Regions from separate parts of the Peribacillus sp. TH14 genome, predicted to be linked through region 2. Evidence: riboswitches for the same ligand, from Rfam matches in the RefSeq annotation. Region 2 holds a riboswitch; each other region holds the start of a gene.
The links. A riboswitch is a leader RNA that binds a small molecule or an ion and turns the genes downstream of it on or off. The one in region 2 is predicted to bind cyclic di-GMP.

Region 1 (5,987 bases), 1.4 Mb from region 2:
TTCACGATTGGAAAACTCTTAAATAGCTACAATACGAAAATAGATAGTTGGCAAGACAAGCTGAAGGCTTTAGAAACCCGCTATTATAATCAATTCACAGCCATGGAGAAAGCGATTTCGAAAGCGAATAGTCAAAGCAGCAGCCTATCTCAGTATTTCAGCTAAGCAATTTTAGAAAGGAAGTTTGAATGATGGCAATCAATAATCCCTACCAATCTTATCAACAAAATTCGGTGAATACTGCCTCTCCAGGTGAACTTACGTTAATGCTTTATAATGGATGCCTTAAGTTTATTACATTGGGCAAAAAAGCAATTGCGGAAAAAAACTTTCAAGAAAAAAACACGAATTTAATTAAAGCGCAAAAAATCATTCAGGAGCTAATGGTCACATTAAAAATGGATTTGGCTATATCCAAGGAATTAATGTCCCTTTATGATTATTTGAATCGACGCTTGATTGAAGCCAACATTAAAAGTGATCTGGATATTTTAGAAGAGGTTGAAGGGTTTGTCATGGAATTTCGCGATACATGGAAGGAAGCTATTCAGTTGAACCGCCAGAAGCAATTTGCCAATAGTGGTCAAGCATAATGGGAGCTATTCAACATTTTTATGAGGCAACGAACCAATTACTTTCGACGTTGGAAAATGAGCAGGATCGGGACCGGAAAATTGAAAAGGTTGAGGCCTTGCTTGAGGAGCGGGAGAAGTTGATGGCAGGGATTCAACCGCCTTTTTCTGATTCTGAACAGGATTTAGGGAAGAAGTTAATCGAACTCAACGAAAAAGTTTCACAACTTCTAGAAGAACAAAAAGTAGAAATCCAACGCGATATTAAACAGCTAAGTCTCAAAAAAGAATCTACTAATAAATATGTGAACCCTTATCAATCATTATCCACAGATGGCGTGTTCTACGATAAAAGAAATTAGATATTAATCAGCCGTTTTAATTGCAAACAGTTTTAATGTTAATTGTTTTTAAATTTTCTGTAAATATTAAGGGCTTAATTTTTTCTTTATAGCTTTGTATTTGTTATAATAAAGCTAGGGCAGACATCAACCCTTTCCTAACCTTCCGACAATTGTTTCATAATCTCGACATATTTCATGATGTGTTTCTAAAGGAAACCGGAGGGGTATTGTAGAATCTAACTGTATAGTCTTAATTTAAGGAGGACTCACTTTATGAATTACAACGTACGCGGTGAAAACATTGAGGTAACTCCAGCAATTCGAGAATACGTCGAAAAGAAAATTGGCAAGTTAGAACGATATTTTAACAATACACCAGATGCAAATGTGTTAGTGAATTTGAAAGTTAACAATAATACATCCAAGGTCGAAGTGACGATTCCTATGCAGAATTTGGTTCTTCGCGCTGAAGAGGAAAATGCGGATATGTATGCTGCTATTGACTTGATTAATGACAAGCTTGAACGCCAAATTCGTAAACATAAAACGAAAGTCAATCGTAAATTCCGTAACAACTTATCTACAACTCCTGAGGCGTTCGCCTTTAATACGGAAATTGATGAAGTGGTGGATGAATTTGAAGATGATACTGATATTGAAGTAGTCCGCAATAAGCGCTTTGATTTGAAGCCAATGGATAGTGAAGAAGCGATTCTGCAAATGAATATGCTTGGTCACAGTTTCTTCGTTTACACCAATGCGGATACAAATACAACGAACGTTGTGTACCGTCGTAAAGATGGGCGCTACGGATTAATTGAACCTAGTTAATATGAATCTATAAACAAAAGCACAACCCAGACTATGGGTTGTGCTTTTTAAATTTTACTCCATCCATTGCAATGTTCATTTGGGCTAAGGAGTTCTATAAGCTCTGGAAAAAAACCACCGATTTCAACCATAGAAGTCAATGGTTGTTTATATTTCCTTCCTTTTTCCTTAATGAACTTTCGGCAATTTGATAAGTGTTTTGATAATGTGATAATAAGTAAAATCCATCTGTTGAAAACAAGGTATCAAATAGTATCGATTAATTGGTTGGCTCCTGGGAATTTCATTGTTCTCTAAAAAACACAATGAAGTATGGAATGTATTGTATTTTCTTTAAAAAGAACATTTTCCGTTCTTTAATAAGATAAATAGGTACTTATACCTATTTAAATAACCCCTCCTATTGCACTATACTCAGATTAAAGTTCTTTAAAAAGAACAATAATTTATTTATATAAAATGATTTGATTATGGTGCAGAGGAGTTGGATTTTTGTATCAGAAAAATTGCTATACATGTCATAGAGCGTCTTTTAGCAGTGCAGAATATGGAGGTTGGCTTTGTCCGACCTGCGGTGAGGACTTGTCTGCGCAAAAAGCCTTTGATGCACTTATTATGGAAAGAATTAATATGCCCCATCGTTTGAATAAGAAGGGCAATGTTTATAATTTTATAAAAAAACGAACGTGAATCATTTGAACCATCTTGTTTTGTACATGAAATAGACAAAAAATATCATGGATTTCTTGATTTTGTAATATTTTGTCGATAAAAAGTTGTGCATTGTGGTAATTTAGCGACATAAAGTAGCAATATTTGGAGCAAATATTCGCTATAATAACTTAATAAATATAGTTTTTGTAATAATTTCCCTGACAAAGGCAAGCTCAGCGAAAGATGAGGGCGCAAAGGCACAGGCCTAAGTTTGCTTAATGCTAAGATGGCTGGTCTGCCTGAAATACATACAAGTAGTATTTTAGGAGGATAAAAGAGGTGGTTAACGTGGAAGTGGATCAAGAATGGGTGAAGTTGATTTCAGAAGCTAGGAAATTGGGTTTTAAGAAAGAAGAAATTAGTGCTTTTTTAAAAAAAGAGAATCTAAATGTGCCACTAGAGCAGAACAATGAAAACTAAGAACCAAAAAGGAATGAAAAAAACATCCCTATAAACAGTTGATTTACAACATAGCTGTCTATAGGGATTATTTTATTTTCTGAAATTCTATCAATACTAGTTTGATAGAGCAGTACTATTTATGTTTGTGAAGATAGTTTAGAATTCATCTATTCTTGCTTATCTTTTCTCCATTTATTAAACTCAATGAACTCTCTGAATTGTTGTTTTGAAACGCCAGAATTCATAGCTTCCTCAACAATTTTCATCCAGTCAGTGTCCAAGGATTCCTTATTTGGTGCATCGTAAAGAAGGGCATCTACAGGAATGTTAAGTACAGAAGAGATTTTTTCGAGAAATTGAATAGAAGGATTCGTTTGTAAGTTACGCTCGAGCGAACTTAAGTATGACTTTGCTACTCCGGCTTTATCGGCTAGTTCAGTCATTGACATTTTCTTTTCTTCTCGCAGTTTTTTTACACGTTCACCAATCAACAATACCACCTCGAAACATGTTCTTTTTATCTTCGATTTATAAGTTTTAAACCCACATAAAATCACAGGAATAGGAAGCCTGAAAAGCTAGATTGCTTCAACTGACTATCAGTCATAGAGGGACCAAAAATTTCTATTGATAGAAGGTTGTGCTTACTTCGCATTTTCGTTTGTCTTGTTAAGGACTCATGTGAAAAGTGGGGAGTGTGTAATGTACTTTTGCTACTTCCCTCTATTTTAACAGTTTTACCCCTCTTTTATCCAATGTTTTTCGTAAGAACTGAATTCAGGTCCATAGACATAGAGTGACATGAAGTTGTACCTCTAGAATAGAAGTGTTAAAATTAAGCTTGGATTAGTATTAACAGAAGGTGTGTTTCTTCTTACTTATATGAATGTGTTATTGAATGATCATTACCATAATAGAGGAGCGTTATTGAATGCTTAATATATTAAATAAAGTTTTTGATCCGAATAAGCGAGAAATTAAGCGTCTGGAAAAAGTCGCTGATCAGGTCGAAGCGCTGGCTGATGAGACAGCTGCGTTATCGGATGAGCAGTTGCGCGCCAAAACAGAGGAGTTTAAGGAGCGTTATCAAAACGGGGAAACCGTGGATGATTTGCTTGTTGAAGCTTTTGCGGTTGCGCGTGAAGGGGCAAAACGAGCTCTTGGTTTGTATCCTTACCGTGTTCAAATCATGGGTGGGGCATCACTTCATGATGGAAACATCTCTGAGATGAAAACGGGGGAAGGTAAAACATTAACATCAACCATGCCGGTTTATTTAAACGCGCTTACTGGTAAAGGTGTGCATGTCGTGACTGTCAATGAATACTTGGCGCACCGTGATGCAACTGAGATGGGTGTATTGTATGATTTCCTGGGTTTGACTGTTGGGTTGAATTTGAACAGTCATTCTAAAGAAGAAAAACAAGCTGCCTACAATGCTGACATTACTTATAGCACGAATAATGAGTTAGGCTTTGATTACTTGCGTGACAATATGGTTTTGTATAAAGAACAAATGGTACAGCGCCCGTTGCATTTTGCTGTCATCGATGAAGTCGATTCGATTTTGATTGATGAAGCGAGAACGCCATTGATTATTTCTGGTTCAGCGCAAAAATCGGCACAGCTTTACATCCAAGCAAATGCGTTTGTGAGGACGTTACAAAAAGAAACGGACTATACGTATGATGAAAAAACAAAAGGTGTTCAGCTGACCGAAGAAGGTATGAACCGTGCTGAAAGAGCATTTAATATCGATAACTTGTTCGATATCAACCATGTTACCTTAAACCATCATATTAATCAGGCTTTGAAGGCGCATGTTTCCATGCATTTGGATGTGGATTATGTTGTTCAAGATGGCGAGATTGTCATCGTCGATCAATTCACTGGCCGTTTAATGAAGGGCCGTCGTTATAGTGAAGGTCTTCATCAGGCAATTGAAGCAAAAGAGGGCCTTGAAATTCAAAATGAAAGCATGACTCTTGCAACCATCACGTTCCAAAACTATTTCCGGATGTACGAAAAACTTTCTGGTATGACAGGTACAGCTAAGACAGAGGAAGAGGAATTTCGGAATATCTATAATATGAATGTTATTGCGATTCCAACAAACCGGAATATTGTTCGTGATGACCGCGCCGATCTTATTTACGCGTCAACGGATGGGAAATTCCGCGCTGTTGTGGAAGACATCGCTGAGCGTTATACAAAAGGACAGCCAGTGCTTGTTGGTACTGTTGCCATTGAAACGTCTGAAGTCATTTCTGCGTATTTATCCAAAAAAGGTATACCTCATGATGTTTTGAATGCAAAGAATCATGAGCGTGAAGCAGAAATCATTGCGAATGCAGGTAATCAAGGTTCAGTTACAATCGCTACTAACATGGCTGGCCGTGGTACGGATATCAAGCTTGGCGAAGGTGTCAAAGAACTTGGCGGCCTTGCTGTTATCGGTACGGAACGTCATGAAAGTCGAAGGATAGATAACCAGTTGCGTGGTCGTTCCGGTCGTCAGGGAGATCCTGGGGTTACTCAATTCTATTTATCAATGGAAGATGAACTGATGCGACGCTTCGGTTCGGATAATATGAAAAGTATGATGGCACGTCTTGGTATGGATGATTCACAGCCAATTCAAAGTAAAATGGTGACGAGAGCCGTTGAATCTGCTCAGAAACGAGTGGAAGGGAATAACTTTGATTCGCGTAAACAATTGCTGCAGTATGACGATGTCCTACGTCAACAACGGGAAATCATCTATAAACAGCGTTTTGATGTGATGGAAAGTGAAAACTTACGTGAAATTGTTGAGACGATGATTGAGGCATCCATTCAGCGCAATGTTGCTGCGTTTGCCCCAATGGGTGATGAAGAAGGCTGGAACTTACAAGGTCTTGTCGATTACTTGAATGGTAACCTATTCAATGAAGGTTCAATCACAATAGAAGATTTAGAAGGAAAAAATGAATCGGAATTGGTTGAATTTATTTTAGATAAAGTGAAAGAAGACTATGATCAAAAAGAAGCAGAGCTTTCAGAAGATCAAATGCGAGAGTTTGAAAAGGTTATCGTTCTTCGTGCGGTGGATAGCAAATGGATGGACCATATCGATGCTATGGAA
Region 2 (5,987 bases):
TGAAAATCCAGCAAGGTTTTATTAGACATTTAAGAGATGAGACCTATGGAAGTTTATTGCAAGTAAATTGGGGATTTTACCTGAAAAAGAGGAAATCTGATATCATCAACATCATGACAAATGAAACCTTCAATGTAAGTGCGGGTATTAATTTATTCTTACAGTTTTTATCTTCTCTTATTTTTACTTTCATTCAAATCTGTATAGCTCTTTATTTATCTGTTACAATGACTAGTTTTATCATAGTTTTTGGATTGATCCTAATCTTCTTCTCCAGAAAATTTATCAAAAAGTCTCAGTCTTTAGGAAAAGAAACTTTTCAACTAACACAAACATATTTAGCGGGTATTACTGATCACCTTAATGGAATGAAGGATATTAAAAGTAATTCATTAGAAGATTCTCATTTGAGTTGGTTTCTTTCCTTAACTGAAAAAATGGAAAAAAACAGAATTAAGTTAACTACATTAAATACAACTTCTCAAATGATCTTCAAGGTTGTTTCTTCACTTTTAATTGCGATTTTTGTCTTTTTTTCGATAAAGATGTTCATGGCCCAGCCAGCTCAATTAATGTTGATAATGGTTATTTTTTCAAGGTTATGGCCAAGGTTTACTAGTATCCAATCTAATTTAGAGCAAATAGGATCTACTCTTCCATCTTTTAAAGCATTGTTAGATTTACAAAATGAATGTAGGGAAGCAAGAGAGTTATATGATTCAGATTATAAAAATATTAAATCTATTGAAATAAAAAATGGACTAGATTGTCGTAATGTCTACTTTAGGTATAATCAAAATGAAAGTACGTATGCTCTTAAAAATATAAATGTACACATACCTTCTAACCGTATGACGGCTATAGTAGGCCGATCAGGAGCCGGAAAAAGTACTTTAATTGATCTATTAATGGGATTAAATCAACCTGATCGGGGCGAGGTCAGTATTGATGATATCCCACTTACTAGTGATCACTTATTATCACTAAGGAAATCGATTAGTTATATACCTCAGGATCCGTTTCTATTTAATGCAACTATACGGGAAAATTTGATGATTATTGACCCTAATGCAAGCGATGAATCCATTTGGGAGTCTTTAGAGTTCGCTGCTGCTGATGATTTTGTCAGTAAGCTTCCACAAGGTCTAGATACGCTCATTGGTGACCGAGGAGTTCGACTGTCAGGAGGAGAAAGACAACGGCTTGTATTAGCCCGAGCCATTTTACGTAAACCATCTATCCTTGTCTTAGATGAGGCAACAAGTGCATTAGATACGGAAAATGAAGCGAAGATCCAAGCAGCTATCGAAAGATTAAAAGGAACCATGACCATTATTGTAATTGCTCATCGGCTATCGACTATTCGTAATGCGGATCAAGTATTGGTAATGGATCAGGGAGAAATTATTCAAGTCGGTGAATATAACCAACTAGCGAGTGAAAAAAGAGGAATGTTTAGCAATTTACTAGGTATTCAAATAGAATCAAGTGTGTAACCTTAAAATGTTCATTTAAAGAATAACCCATTCGGTTAATAGTTGAAGAGCAGTCCGCAATACAGCCCATTAATAATGGTTTGTATTGCGGACTGCTCTTCTTTTAATGAGGTTTAAAACAAAAATGTGAAAAATATAAGAATATGTTTACTTGGGGAAGGCTGTTATTCAGCCTTCTTTTTTTATGAACTGTTTTCTAATCAACCACAAACTGTTTCTACCCCTTTGGTTAGAATGGGGTGAATGGGTATCTTAGAGTGAGGACAAGGTCATAATAATAAAAAATCAAATAAATAAGAGGGATATTTTATTATGAATGAACCTAGCAATTTTGTGAGGGGATTATTGTGGGGAACGTTATTCAGCCTTCCATTGTGGTTGTCATTTTTTGGTTGGATTAAAATTATAATGAGTATTATAAAATAAATAAGAGTTTGGGACATAGACAATGATAGAGGATTAAATACATATTCTGTTCTTTAGAATTAAAGACCTGCAATGCCCTAGGTAACCAATCAGTAAATTGTTTCGGGCATCTAAAAACAGTTCTTTGGCATATGGTATGGGCAGGAGACTTTGCATGGGTGAATGGGTACTTAGGTATGTTTAAAGTTTTTTTAGTAATTAGTTATTGTCGGTCATTAGATTAATGAAAATAGAATTTAAGATTTATAAGAAGAGACATTAAGATTACTTACTAATTAAAACTTTATCGAATAATGTTATAAAGTAATTAATAGTTATCTATTAACAATTATTAGCTTATTAAGTATAATTAATCTCAATATAGTAATTGAAGTAAGGGCGCAAAACCTGAGGTCTAAGGTATTTGCTAGGATGGCTGGGTTACTGTAAAAAGAATGAAGGGAAATTATACCTTTAGTTCAAATGAAAGAAATTTAGACACCATTCAAATTAATTCGGGCTAAGCTTTTTAAATCAGATAATGGAAGTGTCTTCATCAAAGTTTTAACCACCATCGTAAGATCTTATTAAATATTCAATACTCTTGAGAAGGGCAAACCTATTGAAAAGTAGGGACGCAAAATTACAGGTCTAAGGCTATGCTAAGACGGCTGTGTTACCACAAATAGGGTGAAAAAGAAGATATGCAGAAAAAAATTGATGCAGAATGGATTAATTTAATTTTGGAAGCAAAAAGTGTAGGGGTTTCCATTCAAGAAGTGCGAGAGTTTATTCAGAATGAACAGAACTTGAATAATCAACCCCATAAGAATTGGAAGTAGGAAAACAAAAAGATATTTAGATACTATGAAGGGCTGTTATTCAGCCTTTTTTTTATGAACTGGATTCTACTGTTTTCTTTCTTATAACTTAAAATCTTGCGGATGAAGCAATCTGCTATCAACAAAATTAGTCTTTCGCGCGAGCTGATACCTAAGAGTTTCTAATAGATTAGCACAATATATTGTTAGTTCCCTATAGTATTGTTCGGAAATTGTAAGTACCAATATTTCTATAGAATATTCGGATATAATTAGATATTATTCCTGACAAAAATGTTCCGGCTCTAAGACTTTTCAACAAGTAGTAAAATATTTAATGAAAAATTAGGATAATAAGTATATAGTACTATTGTAAGCGTTTTCTTATTGAATTAATATGAAGAAGGTAGTGAGTACAAAGAAGTGTTATTATTTAAGAACAGTAAATGGTTTAAACAAATTGCAGCCTTAAAAACAGTTCTTTAGCAACAGATAGAGATAGAAAACTTTTTAGTGGTGGATGAAACCTTGGACAGTTTAATAGGGTAATTGGTATATTGGAATATTTTGAATTAATGTATTTTGTATGATTTATAGTAGACTAGAAAGTGACGAATAGATATAAATGCCCAACAAAGAAACAGTGAATAAAACAGTTAATATTTTTGTATATTTGACGATACTACAATATAAAGAAAAAGCTAAAAGGGCTTCGCGAAGGCGATGTCAAGTCGCCATCAAAATACAAGGAGAATTTGATGACAAAAAATAAATATATTACGTTCGAGGAAGTTTATGAAAAGAAAGAAAGAAGCAAGAAAATTTTTATTGGGTCTTATATTACTATTACTTTAATCTTGATTTCTTTATTGACTTTTTTCTTGGTCGATCATAAGGGTGTTTATCAAATAGGGCTGAGAGATCAGTCCTTTTTGATTTCTTTTTCTTTTGTTTTTTACACCTAATGAACTACATATTTTCAGCTGATGATATTAATAATCCGTCAGTTATGAACTTTTTGTGATTATTCTATTAATATTTCTTTAAAAATTCTGATTTTACCCTTTTTGAATTTATTTCCGCTTGCCAATACACTTTTTATATGTGATTATCAATTAAAAGAGCTATATTCCTTATTTTAGAAAAATAGGTTTAGTACAACTGTTTTACATAGTGGCTCTATTCAAATTGGAGTGGATATTCTAATGGATTTTATTGATATATTAATAGATACGTATACAAAAGGCGAGTTTCAGCAGGATGTTACAGTAAATGATCTTGTGGAAGATCTTAAGGAAAAACTAAGCGGTATCATTGAGGAACATGATAGAATATGATCCGTAAGTTCCGTAAGTGGTTAATCCCAGCTTTGTTCGTTTTATGGGCCATGTTAATCTTCTTTTTTTCCTCACAGACGTATGAGGAGCAAAGGATTTCTCCCTTTTTAGGCCAGTTAAATACCCCGTTTTTGTATGAAAAACTCGGTGGTATTTCATTTATGTATGGTGGTCTTGAGGTGAGTGTTCATACAGCTGGAGTGGCTGGATTTTTGGAGTTTTTTATTCGAAAGGGTGCCCATCTTATTATCTTTTTTGTGTTCGGTTTTTTGACGATTAGTGTTTGGCGCACTTTTATAAAGAACAGCATAATTACGTTTTCAGGTTCTCTTTTGTGCGTCCTTTTTTATGCTAGTGCGGACGAACTGCATCAAAAATTCACAGGTGGACGTACCCCCTTGTGGCAGGATGTTATGCTTGATACGTTTGGTGGATTACTAGGTATTTTATGCTTTCTTATAATAAATCGACGGCGAAAGCGTCATTGAATGATTTATACTTCAACTCCTTATAAATAAGAAATCTCCCATGAAATCGTACCCATACAATACTTAAGAAGTATGTCTAACAACATGCTTCTTTTTTATCGTTTATCTCATATATATTATAGCAATGACCTTTGTGAAGGTGATGAAAGATGAAAAGACAAAATAAGAGTCCAAAAGGAATATTGGCAAGTATGCTCCTAGTTTTAGCTGTAGGAGGTTGTATCATTTTTCTTTGGCCGAGTGGCTCTGTACGCTTGGTGGAGGATTTTTATGAGTATGAGAGTGGGGCGGAGTTCGGGAAGTCATGGGATTTATTAAGTTCTGAAATGAAGCTGCGGTTCCCAAATCGAGGCGATTATGTGCAAAATCGGGCCCACGTATTTATGCAGCATATGGAAGTGGAAACCTTTCAGTATGATGTAGGTCGATCTAAGAAAGTGAAGAACTGGAGCCTGGCTAAGGATGGAAAAGTGCATAAAACTGCCTATATGATTCCTGTAACACAGGTCTTCGATTCTCGCTTTGGCGTGTTTACAATAGAACAAGATTGCTATGTGGTAAAGGAAAAAGGCGAATGGCGTTTGTTATGGGATTATCGTTTTGAATAGATTCCTCTCCTTTTTCGAGGTTTAAGATTCCTTTAATTATTGAAAATGGAGAGGGTATATACCTAGGAAATCAACAGTTTTCCTTCTCATGAAACATATTTCATTTTAGAGCGATCACTGATGGCTTTCAGAATAAACATTTTGTCCTGCTTGCTTAGCATTGTCCAACTACCTGCCTTGATTTTCATACAATTCACTCCTTTTATGATTGTTATAGAATATGAAGGATATTTAACATAATTTCGTGTCCAAAGAATAATAGTGTCTAGTGATAAAAAAGGTTCAAGTGGAAGAAAGGAATATTCAACTCATACTAGATTATACCGTCTTTTTGCGCCTAATAAACAACAAAGATTCCAACAAATCTCTACAATTGATGTCCGTTTTTTGTCAGAATATTGGACGAAGAAAATGAAAAAGCTGTCTGGATGCGGGTCCAGACAGCTTTTTTATTATTTATTATTTTATGGCTAAATGTTCTTTTAATTCGGTTTGAACTTTTTCTTGTTCTTCTTCCGACACAATATAATAGTAGATTCCGTCGATTTTCGTTCCAGTGCCATTAATGGATGATTCGGAAATGTCTTTGCTTGCGGCCCGGTAGTTCTTTTGGATGTCCATCATGTCATCAAACGTCAAATTTGTCTGAATATTTTTACTTAGTGCACCGAAAACTTCATCGTATTTCGTCAAGGATGAAATGCTTGCGCCTTCCTTGATAACAGCCTCGATAATGGAGCGTTGTCTGGATTGACGGCCAAAATCACCATTCGGATCATCATGTCTCATTCGTGCATAACTTAGCGCATCTTTCCCATTAAGGGTAAGCGTA
Region 3 (5,987 bases), 670 kb from region 2:
AACCGCACACTTGTGCCTTCTCGTCTCCGCCTTCGGAGAGTTTTTCCCAAAAATAGTCCAATTCTGCTTGTGACTCGCAATTGACGATAAATGATATTGCCTCTGTAAATTTGAATTGCGGACCGCCATTTAATGCTACGAATTCCTGGCCCTCCAGTTGGAATTCCACGGTCATTACTGTTCCTTCTAATATCCCGTGGATTTCATGCCCCTCTTTTCCATAGTGAGTGATTCTTCCAATCTTGGAATTTTTAAAGATAGAAGCGTAAAACTTCGCTGCCTGTTCAGCTTGTGTATCAAACCACAAGTTTGTTGTGATTTTTCTTATACCCATTTTAAAGCACCTCCATATATTCTCTAAGTCTTAACAAAAAAGGATGTTTTTATTTCCGCTAAGTCTAAAGCTGAAGTTGCAGTTATCTTAGAGCTATCCGTTATTCAAGAATATGGTCCCATTCAAAAAGGACACCTTCTTTTTTTCATAAAGGCGCCCTTTAATGGAATAACTACACCACTTGAAATAGCTGGTAATGCGGAATAATAAGTTCTTAAACAAGCCACCGCTTAGTGGGTTTGATAATTAACTGGAGCCAATCAGTTAGTTAAAGATGGATAAAAAGTTCCCACTCTTTAACATCTTAATCATTCCGTAATTTGCTTAGCAATTGGAAAATCTGCCCCCTATGATGTGATTCATGTTCAATCAAATGGTACACAACCCACTCAGGTGTGACGTCATATTGTTCAAGAACCCTCGGTTTACGCCAATCTGTTAGATCCATTGAACGAAAGTGGGAAAGAAACACTTCACGTACCTTATTCAGTCGGTTAACATGTTCTTCTACAGTTTGTCCCTCAATATGGGTTAAAGAGCCCTCCTCAGAACGGCATTCTAACGGAAACAACGAGCGTATTTCAGAATCCCATTCAGTAACAAGAACCTCTTCATATAACCAATCTGCCTCGACCAATGCAATGTGATATAACAGCGAGCCAATCGTTTGTCTTTCATCCATTTTTGTATCAAGGATCCCTTGGCTGATTCCAGTTAATTCTGTTAAAAGAGTACGGCGAACATCTTCTAAACACCATAGCCATCCGCCAATTTCTTCTTCATATTCTGGAAATCGAGATACCAGTAAAGCTCTTCTCTCCAAACTGATCATCCTCCTCTTAATCAAAGTCTTACATTCTATTAAAAATGGATGGTTCCTTCTTTAATACAAAAAATCATATTAAATATAATAGTTTTATTTCCCATTAAATATCTTTATTGTCATTCAACAGGTCTCCCAATCGAATTAACAATTTGTTTTTAAAGAATAATAATTACATTTCTACAATTTACGACAACATTAGCACTATCTAGATAGTAATATATAACTATAATAAAATGAGAAAACGGCAAACTAATCGAAAGGTTAGGACGCAAAGCTAACAGGTCTAAGGTCAGATTGACTATGATAGCTGGGCTACCTCTTCAACGGAGGAATAGGTAATGTTACTTCAGACAAATGACAGAGTAAAAGAATTAGATACAGAATGGATTGAACTCATTCAAATGGCTATCAATGTAGAAATACCGTTAGAGGAAATTAGGGGATTTTTATTAGAAGGTAGACAATAGGCCTATGCTTGCTGCCTGACACATTTTTTACACATTAACGCCTTTTTTCTATTTCTTTACTTTATCAAAATAGAAAAGCTAATAATGGAATCCCTATAAATTACCTATCGGATAGGAGGGCAAATATGCAAACTCATGAGTTAGAACTAGTAATAAAGAATGCAGACCGAGCAATAAATAATGAGGATTTCGATCAATTAATGGATTTCTATTCAGAGGATGCTACATTAGTTGTAAAACCTGGAACGTTAGCTAAAGGAAAAGAAGAAATACGTCGGGCATTCGTTGCTATCGCTGATTATTTTAATCATAGTTTAATTGTTAATCAAGAAAAGATGGCAATAATCGAAACAGGTGATACGGCATTAGTTGTAGCAAAAGCCCTACTGAGTGCCAATCAAAAGACTGATTCGGCATTCTCAATGGAAAGAATGGCTACCTATGTTTTTAAAAAGGATTCTACAGGTACCTGGCGTTGCATAATTGATAATTCTTACGGTGCTGAATTACTTGAATAATTCATGTACAGATATTTGAATTAATAGAAAAGGCTCACCTTCTATTAGGTTATTAGGTGGTTTTTTCATTTGTGCTAATCTCCGCACAGAGAAAAACTCCTATTATTTTATAGGAGTTCCAGATGATTTTCTGATTACCAATTCAGGCTTTAAATTTATTGTTCGATAATCAGCTGGACCGACTTCATCTACTCTTTCAATCACTAATTGTGTTCCTAAATATCCGAAGTCATAAGCAGGCTGCGAAGATACAGTCAAAAAAGGATCAAAGTCTGAAAATAATTCTAAATCGTCAAAGCAAACGACAGCTATGTCTTCTGGAACTTTAATCTTTTTTTCTCGTAAACTTTTTATAATTTTAATGGCAATGAAGTTATTCGCTGCAAAAATCGCTGTTGGACGATCAGCAGGAGAAACATTAACCAAATGAGCGATTCCATTCCATTGCTTTTCTTGTTTATAATGAGTCTCTACTAGGAAAGCGGGATCTATCTTTAAATCATTAATTTTTAACGTTTCAATATACGCCTGATACCGCTCTTTCGAAGTGGAAATCGTAAGTGGGCCATGTACCATTGCTATTCTTTGATGACCATAATCAATTAAATGCTGAAGAAGCAATTTTGTCCCTTCATAGTTATCTCCAAGTACTCTATCACACGAAACATCTTCAATTTGCCTATCTATTAATGTAAATGGGATTCTGTTTTTAATAAGTTTCTTTAAGTTTTTGGTCGATTGATCACCTGTTGGAGCAATAATTACGCCATCTACCCTTTTAGAAATTAATGCATTGATATACTCACTTTCTTTTTCGTAGTTTTCATCTGTATTACATAAAATAAGCTGATATCCCATTTGATTAGCCTTATCCGCAGCGCCTCTTGCAACCTTTGTAAAAAAGGGGTTAGTGATGTCAGTTATGATTAATGAAAGTAACTTGGTTTTTTTAATATTCAAACTTTGAGCAGCTGAATTTGGTATATAGTTTAACTCTTTTATAACAGCTTCTACTTTTTCTCTAGTCTTTTCACTGATATTTCCTTTATTATTAATAACTCTCGATACAGTCATCGGTGAAACATTCGCTTTTTTTGCAATATCGTAAATTGTCGTCACTTTTTGTACCCGCCTTTACATTTTCCCTTATATTGTATCATAAGTATAAATTGTTATTTTATACTTTAACAAGCAGGCAATCATGTTGACTCAGGTACGACACTGAACTTCAAAAAAAGACACAGTCCTTAGTGAAGGATTGTGTCTTGAAATAGATTTAATTTTGATTAAATCCGCTTTCATCCATGTAAAATATCTCCCAAAGATGTCCATCTATATCCTGAAAACTCCAACCGTACATGAACCCATGATCAATGGCTTCATTAAAAGGCTTTCCACCAGCATCCAGGGCTTTATTCACAATCTCATCCACTTCTTCCTTACTTTTAACCGATAATGCCACAATAGCTTCCGTACTTTTTGCTGAATCCGGGATTTCTCTCTTGGTAAACGTTTTAAAGTAATCTTCAACCAATAACATGACATATATAGATTCACTGATAACCACACACGTTGCATTTTCATTGGTCATTTGCTCGTTAAACTCAAAGCCAACTTTTGTGAAAAATTCTATTGAGGCATTCAAATCTTTAACAGGCAAGTTAACAAAGATCTTTTCCGCTTGAACTCCCATCAAATTCACCCTCATTCTATTTATTTTATGTTCATTACCCTACTATTCGTTGCTTTTTTCGATAATCCTGCTCGCAACAAAAAAGGAGATACCGCATTACCTCTCATCCTAATGTAATAAGTACAACAAAGGTTTTTCAAGAACCGTTGGCGAAAGCTAACCCTTTCTCAGAAAGAGCACTACGAATTTGCTCCGATGCTTTAGGTCCCATACCATGCAGCTGCAAGACCTCTGCTTCACTTAGCTTAGTAAACTGCTCAAGTTACAAGTACCCAGCTCCAGCGAGTGCTCGTTGTGCAGCAGGTTTAGCTAATCCTGTCGGGAGATCGCTTTCGTTATTCTTCATAATTCTTTCTCCTTCTTGCTAATAAATAGTATTTCAAGACTTCCCTTTCTTCTTATTAGCCATGAAAATAAGGACCTTCAATCAAAGATCCTTTTTATTCATAAATTTAGTTTACTTATTTTTCTCCTAAAATAGCGAGTGGACTAAATACTTCATAATGAATATGGTCTTTCGATACACTCCATTTACTTAGGGCCTCATTGATTGCTTCCATAAAAGGAATAGGTCCGCAGAAATAAAATTTAGCTTCTTTTGATGGAACGATAGATTGCAGGAAGTCTAAACCCACGTATCCTTCTTTATCAAAATGTCCAGAGGTTCGATCGGCTTCTGTTGGTGCAGCATAGACTACAAATGACTTTATATGTTGATGATCATTCGCTATTTGTTGCAGATGCTCTTTAAAAGCATGTGTTTGGCTGTTGCTTGTTGCATGGATAAACGTAACCTGACGTTGTGGTTGCTTTTCTATAATGGTATTTAACATGCTAAGCAATGGTGTAATTCCAATACCTCCACTAATTAGAACGACAGGTAAATTTGTGTTATCAAGTTCGAAGTCACCTGCAGGAGCAGAAAATTGCAGCGTATCTCCAACTTGCAGCTGTCTATGTAAATAGTTTGATACAATTCCAGATGGAGCATCTCCATGGGCATCTTCACGTTTAACACTGATTCGGTAGTAATCCAGACCAGGTGAATCCGAAAGACTATAATGGCGTATATGCGTATATTTCTCCCCAGGAATTTCCGCCTTAAGTGTTAGGTATTGTCCAGCATGATAGGAGGCAATGGGTTTTCCGTCTGTAGGCTTTAGATAAACGGAGGTTACCGCATCACTTTCTTTTATCTTTCTATCGATATTGAAGCTTCGGTATCCTTCCCATCCACCAGGCTGATGTTCTGTTTCCTCATAGAGGTTTTTTTCAATATCAATAAAGGCATCTGCAATATAGCCATATGCCTTTCCCCATGCCTCTATGATTTCATCTGTGGCTGCGTCACCTAATACGTCTTTAACTGCTTGAAGCAACGTTTCACCTACAACCGGATACTGTTCAGGCTTTACCCCTATGGCACGATGTTTCTCAGTAACTCTTTTAATTACAGGTTTTATCGCTTCAAGGTTCGTAATATGTTCACCTGCAGCATAGACAGCATACCCCAAGGCCTCCTGTTGAATTCCTCTTTTTTGGTTCGTTTGGTTAAAAAGGTTATACAAATCAGGCGCTTTTGAAAATAGTAATTCATAAAATCTCTTTCCTATTGGTTTACTATGTTCCTTGAGAACAGGTGCTGTCGACTGAACGATTTCTATGGTCTTAGCATCAAGCATGTTAAAATGTCCTCCTCAAATTCCAGGGATATTTACTGTAAATAGCATTCCCACTAAATATAGGAGTAAACATGATATTTTGGCCACATTCAACTTATCACTAACCAACCCAAACTTCTTACTAAAGGCGGGCTTCCGCCCATTTGGAGATTTTGAAATTCCCTTAAGATAATTCAAAGACACCATACCTAATAGTACGATGTCTTTGTTTAGTATCCTTGTTAAATTAAACGGGCTCCATTAGCTCAATAAGAAAATAAACTGCTGATCAGTAGCTCTTGATTTTTAAGTAAAGCATTGGTTAGTTGAAGAAAAAAAGCGTTATAGAGTCCAATTGATGAGCAATCCTGCTTGTGCTAATCCACCACCGAAACCATATAATAAAATCTTCTCACCATTACTGAGCTTTCCTTCACTTACTCCTTGATCTAAAGCTAATGGTATTGATGCTGAGGAAGTATTTCCAT

Region 1: linked by a shared signal. The riboswitch ahead of JFU50_RS11470 (anti-repressor SinI family protein) and the one ahead of JFU50_RS18165 (anti-repressor SinI family protein) in region 2 are both predicted to bind cyclic di-GMP.
Region 3: linked by a shared signal. The riboswitch ahead of JFU50_RS30800 (anti-repressor SinI family protein) and the one ahead of JFU50_RS18165 (anti-repressor SinI family protein) in region 2 are both predicted to bind cyclic di-GMP.

Annotation. Positions count from the first base shown of each region.
Region 1 covers NZ_JAEKEK010000001.1:2,373,766-2,379,752, forward strand. The annotation lists gene JFU50_RS11450 (flagellar hook-associated protein 2) at 1-165, shown strand, start outside; gene fliS (flagellar export chaperone FliS) at 192-593, shown strand; gene JFU50_RS11460 (flagellar protein FliT) at 593-934, shown strand; gene hpf (ribosome hibernation-promoting factor, HPF/YfiA family) at 1,190-1,747, shown strand; cyclic di-GMP riboswitch class I at 2,618-2,704, shown strand; gene JFU50_RS11470 (anti-repressor SinI family protein) at 2,741-2,881, shown strand; gene JFU50_RS11475 (helix-turn-helix domain-containing protein) at 3,031-3,354, opposite strand; gene secA (preprotein translocase subunit SecA) at 3,795-5,987, shown strand, end outside.
Region 2 covers NZ_JAEKEK010000001.1:3,751,991-3,757,977, forward strand. The annotation lists gene JFU50_RS18160 (ABC transporter ATP-binding protein) at 1-1,496, shown strand, start outside; cyclic di-GMP riboswitch class I at 2,504-2,585, shown strand; gene JFU50_RS18165 (anti-repressor SinI family protein) at 2,606-2,743, shown strand; gene JFU50_RS18170 (hypothetical protein) at 3,481-3,687, shown strand; gene JFU50_RS31515 (hypothetical protein) at 3,928-4,059, shown strand; gene JFU50_RS18175 (VanZ family protein) at 4,056-4,547, shown strand; gene JFU50_RS18180 (hypothetical protein) at 4,697-5,155, shown strand; gene tagU (polyisoprenyl-teichoic acid--peptidoglycan teichoic acid transferase TagU) at 5,615-5,987, opposite strand, start outside.
Region 3 covers NZ_JAEKEK010000001.1:3,081,528-3,087,514, reverse strand. The annotation lists gene JFU50_RS14995 (VOC family protein) at 1-334, opposite strand, end outside; gene JFU50_RS14990 (DinB family protein) at 639-1,157, opposite strand; cyclic di-GMP riboswitch class I at 1,394-1,480, shown strand; gene JFU50_RS30800 (anti-repressor SinI family protein) at 1,499-1,627, shown strand; gene JFU50_RS14985 (YybH family protein) at 1,753-2,145, shown strand; gene JFU50_RS14980 (LacI family DNA-binding transcriptional regulator) at 2,248-3,264, opposite strand; gene JFU50_RS14975 (VOC family protein) at 3,422-3,838, opposite strand; gene hmpA (NO-inducible flavohemoprotein) at 4,300-5,520, opposite strand; gene JFU50_RS14965 (ketoacyl-ACP synthase III) at 5,842-5,987, opposite strand, start outside.